Regions from separate parts of the Azospirillum fermentarium genome, predicted to be linked through region 1. Evidence: riboswitches for the same ligand, from Rfam matches in the RefSeq annotation. Region 1 holds a riboswitch; each other region holds the start of a gene.
The links. A riboswitch is a leader RNA that binds a small molecule or an ion and turns the genes downstream of it on or off. The one in region 1 is predicted to bind thiamine pyrophosphate.
Positions count from the first base shown of each region.

Region 1 (3,988 bases):
AGGCGTCAGGGGATCTGACCATGACGGAAACCCTGCTGAACAACCTGATCGCCGGGCTGGAAATCCACAAGGCGCGCACCGGCCTGCGCATTCCCCCGCTGACCCAGGCGCGGCTGGTGGTGCTGTACTTCCGGCTTCTGTCCCGCCGGCTGGACGCCGTTGGCGGCCCCACTCCGGCGGATGCGCTGTTGCTGCCCGGCACCCCGGTGGACATCGCCGCCGATCACGATCTGGCCGACATCCTGGCCTTGGCGGTGGGGCACCCGGAATAAGGGGGCGCTCAGGCCGTGCAGCCCAGCCGCACGGCCCCCCAATGCTTGCCCTTCACATAGACCGGGGCGGAGATGTCCTTCATCGACGCGATGCGCCCGCCGCCCATGTCGCGGCGGTAGGTCTGGATCAGCGCCGGCTGGCGCGACCGGGCGGCGGCCAGCCCGGTGCTGTCGTCGAACAGGCGGCGGTGACGGCTGTTGGCGGTGTTCCACACCGGATCGTCGGGCCGCTGGGGCTGGGAATAGGCACGGTTGTGGGTGGGCAGGTAACCGTTGCGGTCCACCGCCACGCAGAACACGATGCGCGGGTTGCGGCCCACCACCGGCTCCTGCAACCCCGGCAGCACCCGGTCGCACAGGTCGGTGAAGGGGGTGGTGTATTGCGGCGGGTTGCTGCCGGGCACGGCGGCGTAATCGGCGGAGAACAGCCGGTCCATGCCGATCTCCCCCCGGTCCACGGCTGTCTCGAACAGGGCGCCGACGGCGGCGGCGGTATCGCGGGCGATGGCGGTCAGTTCGGCATCCCGCGCCAGCGCCTCGGCCATCAGCGGCTGAAGCCGGGCCAGGAAGGGCGGGGGCAGGGGATCGAAGCGCACATGCACCATGTCGCCGTCCACCCCCACCACCGCACCCGTGGCGGGGCCGAGGTTCTGGATGTCCAGGCGGAGCGGCTGGCCGGCGGACGGCGCGGGCGTCATGTCGCGCACCTGGCACCCGCCGGTGGAGATGTTGTCCAGCCGCCCGCGGAACGGCGTGCCGCCCGCGTCCCCGGTGCAGGTCAGGTCCACGGCCACCCGTTCCTCCCGCCGCCGGTTGCCCAGATGGGTGCCGCGCAGCGAGGCGGTGACCCGCCGCCGGATGCCGTAGATCTGCTTGACGATGACGGACGCGTTTTCCCACAGTTCCCCCGCCTTGGCGGTGGCGTGGCCGGCGGACGCCGCCACCTCCTCGATGCTGCCGTGCATGCGGCGCATGGTGTCGGCCATGGTGTCGGCGTGGCCGGCAATGGTGCGGGTGACCTCCGCCTGTTCGGCGACGGAGACGGTCACGTTGCCGATGTCGGTCGCCACCGCGTCCACCTGGGTGCCCACCTCGTGGATGATGGCGGCAGTGTCGCGGATGAACCCCTGCATGGTTTCGATTTGGGTGCGGATGTCGCTGGTGGCGTTGTTGGTCTGGTCGGCCAGCGTCTTCACCTCGTTCGCCACCACGGCGAATCCCCGGCCGGCGTCACCCGCCCGTGCCGCCTCGATGGAGGCGTTGAGGGCCAACAGGCGGGTTTCCTTGGCGATCCGTTCGATCAGGGTGACGACGGACCCGATGCGTTCCGACGCGGTGGTCAGGGCCACCGCACTTTCCTGCGCCTGCGCCGACCGTTGCGACGCGCCGCGGGACGACTGGGCCGCGTGCTCCACACGCCGGGCGATGCCGTCCACCGACTCCGACAGGCCCCGCGCGCTGTCGGCCACGCTGTCGGCCAGGCTGGTGGTGTCCTGGGACGCGGCGGTGACCTGGGCGCCCAGGCTGGACACGGTGTTGGACGCGGCCAGCACCTCGTCCGCCGCCGCCTCCATCACGGTGGCGTTGCGGCGGACCAGATCGACGGCCCCGCCCAGTTCGCGTTCGAAGCTGTCGGCGAATTCCCGCATCTCCGCCTCGGAATCGCTGGCGGAGTTGATGCGGATGTAGCTGGACAGCGCCGCTTCCGCCTCCATCAGCACGGTGCGGATCAACAGGGCGGCATCCTCGGCGGCCTGGGGTTTGCGGCTGGTCAGGATGATGTCGCGCACCAGCGATTCCAGCATGAAGGCATAGCCCGCCATGTACTGGGCCGGCGTCAGCCCCACCCGCTGGTGCACCCGCCCCACGGTGCGGATGCGCTGGGCGTACCCGTCGCCGAACCCGCCGGTGAAAAAATCCCGCCACAGGGCGTGGTGGGCGCGCCGCGCCTGCTCCACCCGCGACGGGTCGGGGAACAGCGGGGCGGTGGCAGGGTTCTGCGTGACGAAACGGTAGAAATCCCCCAACGCCTTGTCGATGGCCGGGTCCAGGGGGCGCGCCATGCCGGCCAGCCGCCGTTCCGCATCGCCGTCGATGCGCCACAGGGCGCGGTCGATGGGCGGCGTGTCGTCCAGCGCCGGGGAGGGGGCGGACGGACGGGGGGCGGCGAGGGTGGCGGCCATGACGTTTCCTTCCCAATGCGGCGCTTCGATCCCATCATCGTCGGTTGCAGGGGCGCGCCGTCGCTTTGCATTGGAACGGTATGATCGGTGTCTCACCCAACGGTGGCGAGCAGCGTATTGTCGCACGAGACCGGACCTTCCGCCCGTCTTGACAGGCGGGGGCGGGGTTGCGACAGTTCACATTCGAACGGCTGGGGTGCCCCGCCGGTGGCATGATCGTGTGCGTGCCGGGCCGGGGCTGAGAGAAGACCCATCGAACCTGATCTGGATCATGCCAGCGAAGGGAGCCGGAAGCCCGCACCCCGCCCGCACCCCCATGGGCCGGCCCGTGCCGGGGTTCCCCCCGTCGCCTGAGGCGAAGAGGGAGTGGAGCGCGTGGCGATGCGGCGGATGTCCTGTGTGTCGGCCCTTTTTGCGGCCTTGGTTGCGGGTCCGGCGGCGGCGGAAAGCCTGCCGGTGCTGGTGCCGCTGACCGGATTCCTGTCGCTGGAGGGCACCAGCCAGCGCAACGGCGCGGTGCTGGCGGTGAAGGAGGCCCCCGCCTCCCTGTCGGTGACGGCGGAGGTGGTGGACACCGGCACCTCGCCCGAGGCGGCGGCGACGGCGCTGGAACGCGCCCTGTCCCGCGGCACGCCGCCGGCGGTGGCGGCCAGCATGCTGGGCACGCAGATGCTGGCGATGCTGCCGCTGGCCCAGGATTACAAGGTGCCGCTGGTCACCGTGTCGGGCACGGCTTCGATCACCGAGCGCGGCAACCCGTGGGTGTTCCGCTTCTTCCCCGGCGACGCGGTGACCAAGAGCGCCCATGCCCGCTATGTGGTGGAGGAACTGCACAAGACCCGCCCGGCGCTGATCTACCAGACCACCGCCTATGGCCAGAGCGGCAAGGCCCATCTGGAACCGGCGTTCGCAACGCTGGGCGCGCCGCTGGTGTTCGCCGAGGGGGTGGACCCGGCGGCCAAGGATCTGCTGCCCGTGCTGACCAAGGCGCTGGAGGCGAAACCGGACGTGCTGGTGCTGCACCTGCATTCCGCGCCCACCGCGCTGATGGTGCGCACCGCGGCGGCGGCGGGGGTGAGCCTGCCCATCGTCGCCGGCTCGGCCATGCACCAGCCCAGCACCGCGGCCCTGCTGGAGCCGGCGGAGTTGAAGGGCGTGTGCGCGGAAACCGCGGCGTCCCCCGTCTCCGGCGGCACCCCGGCCATGGAGGCGTTCACCGCCGCCTACCGCGCCGCCTTCAACGCCGAACCCGACGCCTTTGCCGTCGGGCAGTACGACGGCATGCGCATGGTGCTGGACGCCATGGGCAAGGGCGCCAAAACGCCCGAGCAGGTGCGCGCCGCGCTGGCCTCGGGGACGTACGAGGGGCTGGCCATGACCTACCGCTCGGACGGCACCGGCAACATGGCCCATTCGGCGGCCATCGTCTGCTACGACGGGGCATCGCGGGTGCCGGCGGTGGTCAAGCGGTACGATGGAGCGGTGAATGGGGCTGTGAAGTAGAAAGGCGATGCTGGCGCAGCTTGTCCTGAA
Region 1 is NZ_JAOQNH010000001.1:1,867,528-1,871,515, forward strand. It holds gene M2352_RS08965 (helix-turn-helix domain-containing protein) at 1-272, shown strand, start outside; gene M2352_RS08970 (methyl-accepting chemotaxis protein) at 281-2,455, opposite strand; TPP riboswitch at 2,638-2,758, shown strand; gene M2352_RS08975 (ABC transporter substrate-binding protein) at 2,846-3,958, shown strand; gene M2352_RS08980 (branched-chain amino acid ABC transporter permease) at 3,966-3,988, shown strand, end outside.

Region 2 (3,988 bases), 1.7 Mb from region 1:
CGGCCCGTGGCTGGGGGCCGTGGTGCGGCGGGACATGGAAACCGGGGCGGTGGACCGGTACGACCATCCCCCCGGCATCATCGCCGAAGAGATGGTCTTCGTCCCCCGCCCCGGCAGCCAAGCCGAGGGCGACGGCTGGCTGCTGGGCACCGTGCTGGCGGTGGGGGAGACGGCGGACCGCTCCCGCACCGGCCTTGCGCTGTTCGACGCCGCCCGGCTGTCCGCCGGCCCGGTGGCGCAGGCGTGGCTGGACGCGCCCCTGCCGCTGGGGTTCCACGGCGCCTTCGCCCCGGCTTAGACGGGGGTGTAGATGGCCCCGCCGCCCTCGCGGAAGCGGCGGGACATCTCCTCCATGCCTTCGTCCGCCGCGATGTCGCGCACCTCCTGCGAGATCTTCATGGAGCAGAACTTCGGCCCGCACATGGAGCAGAAATGGGCGGTCTTGGCCCCTTCCGCCGGCAGCGTCTCGTCATGGAACGCCTGGGCGGTGTCGGGGTCCAGCGCCAGCGCGAACTGATCCTTCCACCGGAAGGAGAAGCGCGCCCGCGACATGGCGTCGTCGTGCAGCCGCGCCGCCGGGTGCCCCTTGGCCACGTCGGCGGCGTGGGCGGCGATCTTGTAGGCGATGACCCCGGCCTTCACGTCGTCGCGGTCGGGCAGGCCCAGATGCTCCTTGGGCGTGACGTAACAGAGCATGGCGGTGCCGAACCACCCGATCATCGCCGCGCCGATGGCGCTGGTGATGTGGTCGTAGCCGGGGGCCACGTCGGTCACGATCGGCCCCAGGGTGTAGAACGGCGCGTCGTGGCACAGCCGCTGCTGCAGCTCCACGTTCTCCTTGATCTTGTGCAGCGGCACGTGGCCCGGCCCCTCGATCATCACCTGGACGTCGCGGTCCCAGGCGATTTTCGTCAACTCGCCCAGCGTCTCCAGCTCGGCGAACTGGGCGGCGTCGTTGGCGTCGGCCAGCGATCCGGGACGCAGGCCGTCGCCCAGCGACAGCGCCACGTCGTACGTGCGGCAGATCTCGCAGATCTCGGCGAAGCGGTCGTAGAGGAAATTCTCCCGGTGGTGGGACAGGCACCATTTCGCCAGGATCGAGCCGCCGCGCGACACGATCCCCGTCACCCGCCGGGCGGTCAGCGGGATGTGGGCCAGCCGCAGCCCGGCGTGGATGGTGAAGTAGTCAACGCCCTGCTCCGCCTGTTCGATCAGCACGTCGCGGAACACCTCCCACGTCAGGTCTTCGGCCTTGCCGTTGACCCGCTCCAGCGCCTGATACACGGGGACGGTGCCGATGGGCACGGGGGAATTGCGCAGAATCCACCCGCGGGTCTCGGTGATGTCGCGCCCGGTGGACAGGTCCATCACCGTGTCCGCCCCCCAGCGGATGGACCACACCATCTTTTCCACCTCTTCGTCGATGGACGAGACGACGGCGGAATTGCCGATGTTGGCGTTGATCTTGGTCAGGAAGCTGCGGCCGATGATCATCGGCTCGCTTTCCGGGTGGTTGATGTTGGCGGGGATGATGGCCCGGCCCGCCGCCACCTCCGCCCGCACGAATTCCGGCGTGATGAGGTCGGGCAGCGGCGTGCCGAAGGGTTCGCCGTCGAACCGGGTGGCCGGGGCGGTCAGCCGGCCCAGGTTCTCGCGCACGGCGATGTATTCCATCTCCGGCGTGACGATGCCGGCGCGGGCATAGGCCATCTGGGTCACCGCCCGCCCGGCCAGCCCGCGCAGCGTGCCGGCGGCGGTGACCTCCACATCGTTGCGGTCCCGGATCCACCGCGCCCGCAGATGGGGCAGGCCGCGGGCGGTGTCGATATCCAGGTCCGGGTCGGTGTAGGGGCCGGAGCTGTCGTATTGCATGACGCACGGTTCACCGCCGCCCACGTCGATGGCGCGCAGCGGCACCCGCATGTCCGGGTGGGCGGCGCACGACGCATACACCTTGCGCGATCCGGCGATGGGGCCGGCGGACACGGTGCGGGCGGGGGGGATGACGGGTGTCAGGTCTTGGGGCACGGGATGGTCTCCTCACGCGGTGTGGGTGGGAGATCCGGTGCCATACTGGTGCTGGGATGCGGTCTGTCGGGCCGCACAAAGCCCCGCCATGGGGGTGCGCCCCGTTCCTCCCTTCGCCGGTATGAACCGAATCAGGTTCGAAGGGTCATCACGTCGCCAGCAACCAAAAGCCGTGGCCGGTGATATCTCAGCCCCCTAACGGGACCCCCCTGGAACGGGGCGATGGTTTGCCATTCCCGGCAAACTTGTCAAAAGAAATCGTCCGAAGCCCGATTCGGACCGTTTTTTGCGAATGCGGCATGAGGGCGCATAGGGGGCGAAAATACGCTTGAAAAGCGATTCGATTGAGTGCCTCAATCATCAAGACGGCGGTCAGTCCGTCAAAACAAGAATCATAAAATTTAAATATACGGTCGAAGAACGGTGCTGCCTCATCAGGGCGGCAACGGTTCGGCGTGTGTATTCCGGTGGTTAATACAGGGTTAAAAGGTTGCGGGAAGGGACGAGATGAACGGCTTTGCTGACAAACAATCAGATATACGAAGCGGCTTCTGGACCATTGGACGCAAGGTGACCGTCTGCTTCATGGCGGCGGTGGTGGTGGGCTTCGCCCTGATCGTCGGCCTCTCGGCCAACATGCAGATGGCCGAAGCGGTGCGGGTCGCCACCAACGACGCGAAGGTCAAGACGGAGATGCTGGCCAACGCCGTGCGCGTCGGCGTGGTGGGCCGCGACGGCAACGCGGTGGAGGCGGAATTCATCCCGCTCGCCAAATCCGACGCGGTGGAGCTGGCGTCGCTGCGCGCGGTCCACGCCAAGGACGGGACCATCACCGATTACCGCAACCCCGCCCACCCCGCCTTCGACCTGGGCCGGCAGGAAGACATGATCACCGCGGCGCTGGGCAGCCTGAAGCCGCAGGTCCGCACCGTGGGCGACCACGTGGTGGTGGCGGTACCGGTGCTGAACAACCGCGGCGACAAGGCGTCGGGCGCGCTGGCCGTGGCGTGGGGCATGAACGGGCAGAAGGCGGCCATCACCGATCAGGTGAAACACCAGCTCGCCGTGTCCGCCGCGGTGCTGGTGGGTCTGGTGCTGCTGCTGAACGGGGTGATCGGGGTGATGGTGGCCCGGCCCCTGCGCGCCATGGCCGGCACCATGGACCGCATCGCCGGGGGCGATACCCAGGCCCAGGTGCCGGCCACCGAACGGCGGGACGAGATCGGCACCATGGCGCGGGCGGTGCGCGTGTTCCGCGACAACGCCGAAGCCATCGGGCGGCTGCACGCCGAACAGGCGACCCAGGCCGAACGGGCGGAGGCCGACAAGAAGCGCGCCCTGGTCGATCTGGCCGACCGTTTCCAGGCCAAGGTCAGCACCCTGGTCGGTGCCATCGCCCAGGCGAGCCAGGGCATGGCGGAATCCGCCGGCTCCATGGCCCGCGTGGCCGAGGATGCCTCGGCCCAGTCCCACAGTGCGGCCACCGACACCGACGCCATCCTGGACAATGTGAAGTCGGTGTCCACCGCCGCGGCCCAGCTTGCCGGCTCCATCGAAGAGATCGCGGCCAAGGTTCACCACTCCGCCGCCATCGCCAACGACGCGGTGTCCAGCGCCGAGCGCACCAACGTCACGGTGCAGGGCCTGCAGGCCAGCGCCGAACGCATCGGCGAGGTGGTGCAGCTCATCAACTCCATCGCCAGCCAGACCAACCTTCTGGCGCTGAACGCCACCATCGAGGCGGCGCGGGCGGGGGAGGCCGGCAAGGGCTTCGCCGTCGTGGCGTCGGAGGTGAAGAACCTGGCCAGCCAGACCGCCAAGGCCACCGACGACATCTCCAGCCAGATCGCGGCCATGCAGTCGGTCACGCGCGAAGCGGTGGAGGCCATCCAGACCATCGGCACCACCATCCGCGAGATCAACGGCATCGCCGCCGGGGTGACCGCCGCGGTGGGCGAGC
Region 2 is NZ_JAOQNH010000001.1:140,505-144,492, forward strand. It holds gene M2352_RS00710 (carotenoid oxygenase family protein) at 1-298, shown strand, start outside; gene thiC (phosphomethylpyrimidine synthase ThiC) at 295-2,028, opposite strand; TPP riboswitch at 2,120-2,249, opposite strand; gene M2352_RS00720 (methyl-accepting chemotaxis protein) at 2,599-3,988, shown strand, end outside.
Region 2: linked by a shared signal. The riboswitch ahead of thiC (phosphomethylpyrimidine synthase ThiC) and the one ahead of M2352_RS08975 (ABC transporter substrate-binding protein) in region 1 are both predicted to bind thiamine pyrophosphate.

Region 3 (3,988 bases), 720 kb from region 1:
GCTGGCGGTGCAGCGGGGCAGCGGCCGCATCACCGGGCATCTGGCCGCGTATCTGGAGTCCGGCGACGGCATGAGCACCGCCACCCTGCGCGCCGGGCGCTATCTGGGCCGCGACCGGGGCGCCACGCTGGACCTGTCGCACCGCTTCGACAACGGGATTGCGGTGGGGGCCCATGTCACCTGGACCGACGGGCCGCACACCGGCGGCAACGCGCTGGCCGCCGCTTACGGCCTGTCGGAGGGACGCATCGACCATGGGCTGCGGCTGACGGTTCCGCTGGGCGCCATGGGGCTGGGCATGGCCGACGGCCTGGCGGCGGGCGGCGCCGCCGTCACCACCCGCAGCATCGGACGCGATGCCGGCCAGCGCCTGGAGCTGCCGTGGACGCTGCACGGGCGGGTGAACGCCGCCGGTTTCGGCCCCGTGGCGGGAAGCTGGGGGCGGCTGATGGATTAGGCGGGCAGCCCCAGGGGAATCGGGTGAAGGGTTTATGAGGTGATGAGACTGGCCAGGAAGTCGTCGTCCCAAGCAGCGAGCTTCCGGCGGATGCGCAGGGAGTCCTTGCCCGGTGCTCTTCGGAGCAGGTTATGGGCCATGTGCTTGATGGTGGTGAAGTTGGCGGGGGCGTGCTCGGTACGGATGCGGCATTCGTCGTCACGGAAGATCATGTCCATGACCCAGTGCAGGCTGTTTTCCACCGCCCAATGGCTGCGAATGATCGGCCCCAGTTGGGCAGCCAGGAGCACCAGGGAAGCGATGTAGAAGCGGGTTTCGACCTCGGATTTGTCGCCGATGTCGCGCCGGCTTTCGACCATGACGACGCTGTTCAGCCCCGGCCAATTGTGGCGCTCCTGTAGCCAGGCGACGTCGTGAATGACCGTGGTGGTGCGCGTTTCGATGCGGCCATGGTCGCCGTCAACCGTCTGGTGCCGGCTGATCGTGGTGTCCGGGAAGCCGCGCTCTTTCTGTTCGATCACGAACAGTTCGACGTCCTCGCGCAGGCTGCCCTGGTTGCCCTTGAGAGCCAGAAGGTAGTCGGCCTTCTTGGCAAGGATAGCCGTGGCGATGCCGCGCTGGCAGCCCATCGCGTCGATGGTGACGATGGCACCTTCGATGCTCAGCATTTCCAGCAGCTTGGGAATGGCGACGATCTCGTTCGCCTTCGCGGCGACCTGGACCTGCCCGAGCACCAGCCGTTGCCGGGCGGCGAAGGCGGAAACCATGTGGATGGCCCCCTTGCCGGCGCTCTTGTGGTGCGACCGCCGCACCGTCTTGCCGTCGATGGCGATGACCTCGGCGGGGGCGCCGGTCAGGGCGGCAACCCAGGCGACGAAGCAGCGCTGGAAGTGCTCGGCGACCAGCGTGGCGAAGATGTCGCCCAGTTGGTCATGCGACGGAGTTCCGTGGGCAAAGGCCCGGAACCGCTGCAAAAACGCCAGCTTCTTAGTCCCAAAGCGGGCGATCTCGACAAAGCTCTCCGCTCCCGCCAACACCGCCAGCAGACACAGCAACAGCACCTCGTCCAACGGGTAGATCACCTTACCGCGTTGCCGAGGGTCCGGCAGCGCACGAAAATGATCCAGAAAAACAATCGTCTCACCCAGCGCCCCGGTCGCGTCCATCATGCCCGCCAGTGTCGATGCCAAGGCACGGCATCGATTCAGAACTCCGACCCGTTGTCACGCACTCCTTCACCCGATTGCCCTGGGCAGACCCCCTTGCCGTTCCCGGCCCGCCGCGCCATAGTCTCTGCCTCAATCACTGGGGGGAGCCGGCTGGCGGCTGAGAGGTCTCCGCACCCCTGCGGAGGCGACCCCTGGAACCTGATCCGGTTCATACCGGCGTAGGGATCAGTGAGCCATGCATGATGTCCTGCGGGCTGGGCCGTCGGTCCCGGCCCCCCTCGGCCTATCCATCGCCCGGGCACGGCTGACCCGCGGCGGCGCCCGCCTGTTCGACGGGCTGGGCCTGAGCCTGGAGCCGGCGGCCATCACCAGCCTGCTGGGGCCGAGCGGGGTGGGAAAGACCACGCTGCTGCGGCTGCTGGCCGGGCTCGACACCCCCGAACCGCCCACCGCCATCGAAACCTCCGACGGCACCCCGCTGGCCGGACGGGTGGCCTATATGGCGCAGCAGGATCTGCTGCTGCCGTGGCTGGCGCTGCTGGACAACGTGACGCTGGGCGCCCGGCTGCGGGGAGAGGCGCTGACCGCCACCGTCCGCAGCCGCGCCCGCGGGCTGCTGGCCGCCGTCGGGCTGGCGGGGCGGGAGCGGGACCGGCCCGCGGCCCTGTCGGGCGGCGAGCGGCAGCGGGTGGCGCTGGCCCGCACGCTGATGGAGGACCGGCCCGTGGTGCTGATGGACGAGCCGTTCTCGGCGCTCGACGCCATCACCCGCCTGCGGCTTCAGGATCTGGCCGGCACCATGCTGGCCGGACGCACCGTCCTTCTTGTCACGCACGACCCGCTGGAGGCGTTGCGCCTGTCCCACCGGGTCCATGTGATGAGCGGGCGCCCCGCCGCCATCGGCCCGGCGCTGGAACCGCCCGGCCCCCCGCCCCGCGATCCCGCCACGGTGATGGCTCTGCACGCCGAGGTGCTGCGGAGGCTGGCGGCATGATCCGCATCATCCGCGGGGCCGTCACCGCCGCCGTGCTGCTGGCGCTGTGGCAGGGGGTGGTGTGGCTGACCGACGTTCCCCGCTTCATCCTGCCCGGCCCCGGACGGGTGGCCGAGGCCCTGTGGACCCAGGCCCCGCTGCTGGCCCATCACGCCCTGTGGACGCTGGCCGAAATCGTGGCCGGGCTGGGGCTGGGGGTGGCGCTGGGGGGGGCGTCGGCGCTGCTGCTGTCGGGGTTCCGCCCGGCACGGCGCTGGCTGCTGCCGCTGCTGGTGGTCAGCCAGGCCATCCCGGTGTTTGCCCTGGCGCCGCTGTTGGTGCTGTGGCTGGGGTACGGCATGGCGTCGAAGATCGCCATGGCGACGCTGATCATCTATTTCCCCGTCACCACCGCCCTGTTCGACGGGCTGCGGCGCACCGATCCCGGCTGGGTCGATCTGGCCCGCACCATGGGTGCGGCCCCCGCCGCCGTTCTGTGGCGGGTGCGGCTGCCGGCGGCGCTGCCGGCGCTGGCGTCCGGCGTGCGGGTGGCGGCGGCGGTGGCCCCCATCGGTGCGGTGATCGGCGAATGGGTGGGGTCGTCGGCGGGGCTGGGATACCTGATGCTGCACGCCAACGCCCGCATGCAGACCGACGTGATGTTCGCCGCCCTGACAATTCTGGCGGTGTTCGCCATCGCCCTTTACGCCGGGGTGGACGCGCTGCTGCGCCGTGCCCTGCCCTGGCAGCCCGATGAAGCAACCCTCAACGAGGAACCCACACGATGAAGCATGTGATGGCCGCGGTGGTGCTGGCCGCCGGTCTGTGCGCGGCGGTGCCCGCGGCGGCGGCGGACAAGCTGACGCTGATCCTGGACTGGTTCGTCAACCCCGACCATGCCCCGCTGGTGGTGGCCAAGGAGCTTGGCTTCTTCACCGACGAAGGGCTCGACGTGGAACTGGTGGCCCCCGCCGATCCCAACGACCCGCCCAAGCTGGTGGCCGCCGGCCAAGCCGACGTGGCGGTCAGCTACCAGCCGCAGCTTCAGGTGCAGGTGGGCCAGGGGCTGCCGCTGGTGCGCATCGCCACGCTGGTGTCCACGCCGCTGAACTCCGTCGTCGTCCTGGCCGACGGGCCGGTCAAGAGCGTGAAGGATCTGAAGGGCCGCAAGGTCGGCTTCTCGGTCGGCGGGTTCGAGGATGCCGTGCTGGGCGCCATGCTGGAAAAGAACGGCCTGTCGCTGAAGGACGTGTCGCTGGTCAACGTGAACTTCAGCCTGTCGCCGTCGATCCTGTCGGGTCAGGTGGACGCGGTGATCGGCGCCTTCCGCAATTTCGAACTGAACCAGATGGCGCTTGAGGAACGCCCCGGCCGCGCCTTCTTCCCCGA
Region 3 is NZ_JAOQNH010000001.1:2,584,604-2,588,591, forward strand. It holds gene M2352_RS12150 (YjbH domain-containing protein) at 1-457, shown strand, start outside; gene M2352_RS12155 (ISAs1 family transposase) at 490-1,623, opposite strand; TPP riboswitch at 1,756-1,869, shown strand; gene M2352_RS12160 (ABC transporter ATP-binding protein) at 1,862-2,620, shown strand; gene M2352_RS12165 (ABC transporter permease) at 2,617-3,387, shown strand; gene M2352_RS12170 (ABC transporter substrate-binding protein) at 3,384-3,988, shown strand, end outside.
Region 3: linked by a shared signal. The riboswitch ahead of M2352_RS12160 (ABC transporter ATP-binding protein) and the one ahead of M2352_RS08975 (ABC transporter substrate-binding protein) in region 1 are both predicted to bind thiamine pyrophosphate.

Region 4 (3,988 bases), 1.6 Mb from region 1:
GGCGGCATGGACGACATGGGCTTCTAATCAAAGCCTCTGTCTCCCGGCCAACCGGAAGAACGAAGAGCGCCTCCCGCACGGGGGGCGCTTTTTCGTTTCAGGCGCCCTGGTTTCAGGCTTCGGGAATGTCGGGGCCGCTGCCGAACACCCACGGCTTCCGCCCGTCCGTACTCAGGATTTCCATCGGAAGGCGGGGCAGCCGCGTCCGAACCGCTGGGCAAAGGCTGTTGCGGTTCATGAAAACCCTCACTTTGGAACCCGATGCGGGGATCATAATGAGGGATTTTGCCATAACCCTCATTATCCAGATCCCATGCGGCACCATACGGAGGGTTTTTCCGAATCGCCGCATCCGTTTCGTCTCCATGCTCGGGGAAAGAGGGCGGCCGATTGTCCACAAAGCGTGGTGGGAAAATCTATAATGGCAAATTTTCCAAAAGAAGGGCTTCTATCCTACTGAAATCATCGGGAATGAAGCTGCGGTACCCTGTGGTTGGTACCCCGCTCTCGGTTGCGGACAAACAATCCACATTTTTTTATGAGAATATTGTTCTTGAAAACAATAATATCAAAAATTTGAATTGAGGCGGTTTGATTTCAAGGCGCACAAGGTGTCCACACAAAATTAATGGAGATATCCATGCGCTCCCTGAAGATTGCTTTTGTCGCTGCTTTCGCCGTTGCGGCGGTTCCGGCCCTGGCCTTTGCCGATGATTTCGAAGCGCTGTGCACCGCCACCGACAAGTCGGAGCCGACCGTCAAGTCGTGCCAGTGCGCGTCCACCAAGCTGAGCGGCGCCGACCGCACCGCCGCCATCGACGCGATGAAGGCCGTGAACGGCGCCATGGCCGCCGGCAAGGCCGAAGAGGCCGCCGCCGCCACCCAGAAGCACGCCAAGGGCATCGAGATCCTGATGACCGCCCAGGCCACCTGCATGTAATCCGCAGGATGAAGGGGCGGGGGGCGCCGTGACGGGCGCCCCCCGCCCTTTTTTGCGTCTACCGCCGGAACCGTTCCATCTCGGCGGCGAAGCGTGTGTAATGAGCGTGGTACTCGGCCCATTCCGGTTTGCCTTCGGTGCGGGCGGCGTGATCCGTCAGCACCGGGATCTGCCGTTCCGCGAAGGCGCGGGTGTCGATGGTGCGCGACAGGCTGAGGAACGACGAAAAGCTGACCGGCACCTTGCCGCCCATGGGGTTCAGCGATGCCTTCGCCAGCAGCGCCACCAGCGACGGGCTGGCCTTCACCATCATGTCGGCATAGGCGCGCAGGGCCGGGGCCTGCTGCACCAGGGCGGCACGCTCGCGGGTGAAATCACCCTTCTCCACGATCGTCTTGTCCCGGTACACCACCGGGGCCGCGTCCGACGTGTCGCAGGCCCAGCCCGCCCGCGGGGTCAGGTACGGGCGCTGCTCCCCCTCCTCCTGATAGGGGTAGAAGGGCATGGTGCGGCAGCGCAGCGGCTTGGCATCGTGGACCGAGCACAACAGCCCGTCGGCGGACAGCAACGGGCACGGCATGTCCGGCGGGATGTAGACGGTGGGCATCAGCAGCACCGCCACCTCCTGCCGCCGGTCCAGGCGCACGGTGGCGCCCAGGCGCGCGGCGAGCGCGAAGGACCTGGCCCCCTTGCGCACCGGCGCCCAGATCATCGCCAGGGGAAAATCACCGGCGTGGGCGACGGCCTCGTCCACCGTCAGGGGCAGCCAGCCGTGGCAGCATTTGCCGCAGGCGGTGCAGTGGAAACGGTGCTCCATCGCCATGGTGCCGGATACCGGGTCAGGCGCCGCAGCACTTCTTGTGCTTCTTCCCCGACCCGCAGGGGCAGGGATCGTTGCGGCCCACCTTCACCACCTGGCGCGGCGGCGCCTTGGGGTTCAGGTCGCCGCGCACGTACAGCCAGCGGCCCCCGTCGTGGCGGAAATGGGCGCGTTCCCGCTGCACCATGTCCTCGCCGTTCCGACGGAACCGCAGGGTGAAATCCACGGTGGCCGTGCCGTCGCCGGCTTCCGCCCCGCCGGTGATCTCCACGCTGTCCCACTCCACCTCGGCGGCGGCGCGCTCGGCCTCGGGGCGGTTGAACTCGGCGGCGATCTCGGGGGCGTGGGTGCACTCCACGTAATCCAGGTTGCCCTGGGTGAAGGCGGTGTAGCGGGCGCGCATCACCGCCTCGGCGGTGGGGGCGTCGGCGGTGCCGGCGATGAACGGGCCGCAGCAGCCCGCAAGGTCAAGGCCGGAGCCGCAGGGGCAGGGGATCATGGGTGGGCTTTCCGGGGAAGAAGACAAGGGGGAAACGGGGCGGCGGGCACCATACCAGCCGCGCCCGCACCGGGCCAGCACGGCGGGGGCATCACGCCTTTGCGGGATGGGCTGCGGTAATGCAGCGCCATGGAAGGTTGAGGATTTTTCTTGCAAAGGTGCGGACGCGGGTTCACCATCCGGCCCGACCATAGGCTGGGGTGCCGCCCGGTTCCGTCCGTGCGGCTGAGATCATACCCATCGAACCTGTCTGGATAATGCCAGCGAAGGGAGCCACCGCAATGGACGCACCCACGTCCGCCATCCGTCCGTTCTCCGTTTCCTCCCACCCGTCCGTCGCCGTCGTCGGCGCCGGGGTGATCGGCCTGTCCATCGCCTGGACGCTGGCGCGGGCCGGCTGCCGGGTGTCGGTGTTCGACCGTGGCCCCGTCGGCGGCGGGGCCAGCAACGCCGCGGGCGGGATGCTGGCGGCCTGCGTCGAATCCGAACCGGGGGAGGAGGCGCTGGTTCCCCTGGCCCGCGCCAGTCAGGCGCTGTGGCCCGGCTTTGCCGCCGACCTGCACGCCGCCGGTGGCATCGACCCGGAACTGCGGACCGAGGGCACCATGGTCATCGCCCGCACCGCCGACGATCTGGGGCGGGTGCGGTTCCTCTATGATTTTCAGAAGGGGCTGGGGCTGCCGGTGGAATGGCTGCCGGGGAGCGAGGTGCGGCATCGTGAACCTTTCCTTGCTCCCGGCATCGGCGGTGCTATCTTTTGTCACGAAGACCATCAGGTTGACAGCCGCCGGTTGGTGGCGGGCCTGCACAGCGCCTGCGTGAACGCCGGGGTCATGGTGTCGGCGGGCGTGCCGGTCGCCCGTCTGAACCACACGGACGGGCGTGTTACAGGCGTAACGGTGGGGGATACCGCCGTAACGGCCGATGTGGTGGTCCTGGCCGCGGGGGCGTGGTCGCGGGATCTTCCGGGCTTGACGGACGCCGGCCGCCCCCCGGTGCGTCCGGTCAAGGGGCAGATGGCGGCGGTGCGCATGAGCGCCGCCGCCCCGCTCCTGTCCCATGTGGTGTGGACCCCCGGCACCTACCTCATTCCCCGCCGCGACGGGCGCCTGATCATCGGCGCCACGACGGAAGAGGCGGGGTTTGACGAACGCCTGACCGCCGGCGGGGTGATGGCCCTGCTGGAGGGGGCGTGGCGGGCGCTGCCCGGCATCGCCGACCTGCCGCTGGAGGAGACGTGGGTGGGCTTCCGCCCCACCGCGCGGGACGACGCGCCGATCCTCGGCACGGGTCCGCTGGACGGGCTGGTCTATGCCACCGGTCACCACCGCAACGGCATCCTGCTGACCCCCATCACGGCACAGGCCATCGCCGCCCTGATCCTGGAGGGGGAGATGCCGGCCGTGGCCACCCCCTTCGCCCTGTCCCGTTTTCACCCCGCGCGTGCCGCATGACCGCCGCCGCTTTCATCCGCGTGAACGGTCAGCCCCAGCCGTGCCCGGCGGGGCTGACCGTCGCCGCCCTGGCCCACGCCCATGGCCTGGAGGCCGGGGCCCGCGGCGTGGCCGTGGCGCTGAACGGCGCCGTGGTACCGCGGGGCCGCTGGGGGGAAACCCCGCTGGCCCCCGGTGACACGGTGGACATCGTGCGCGCCTTCCAGGGCGGCTGATCATCCCTTCCCACACCTCGGAGAGTTGCTCATGACCGACGACGCCCTTGTCATCGGGGG
Region 4 is NZ_JAOQNH010000001.1:306,151-310,138, reverse strand. It holds gene groL (chaperonin GroEL) at 1-27, shown strand, start outside; gene M2352_RS01545 (hypothetical protein) at 641-940, shown strand; gene M2352_RS01540 (YkgJ family cysteine cluster protein) at 999-1,763, opposite strand; gene M2352_RS01535 (YchJ family protein) at 1,780-2,259, opposite strand; TPP riboswitch at 2,446-2,548, shown strand; gene thiO (glycine oxidase ThiO) at 2,541-3,713, shown strand; gene thiS (sulfur carrier protein ThiS) at 3,710-3,928, shown strand; gene thiG (thiazole synthase) at 3,960-3,988, shown strand, end outside.
Region 4: linked by a shared signal. The riboswitch ahead of thiO (glycine oxidase ThiO) and the one ahead of M2352_RS08975 (ABC transporter substrate-binding protein) in region 1 are both predicted to bind thiamine pyrophosphate.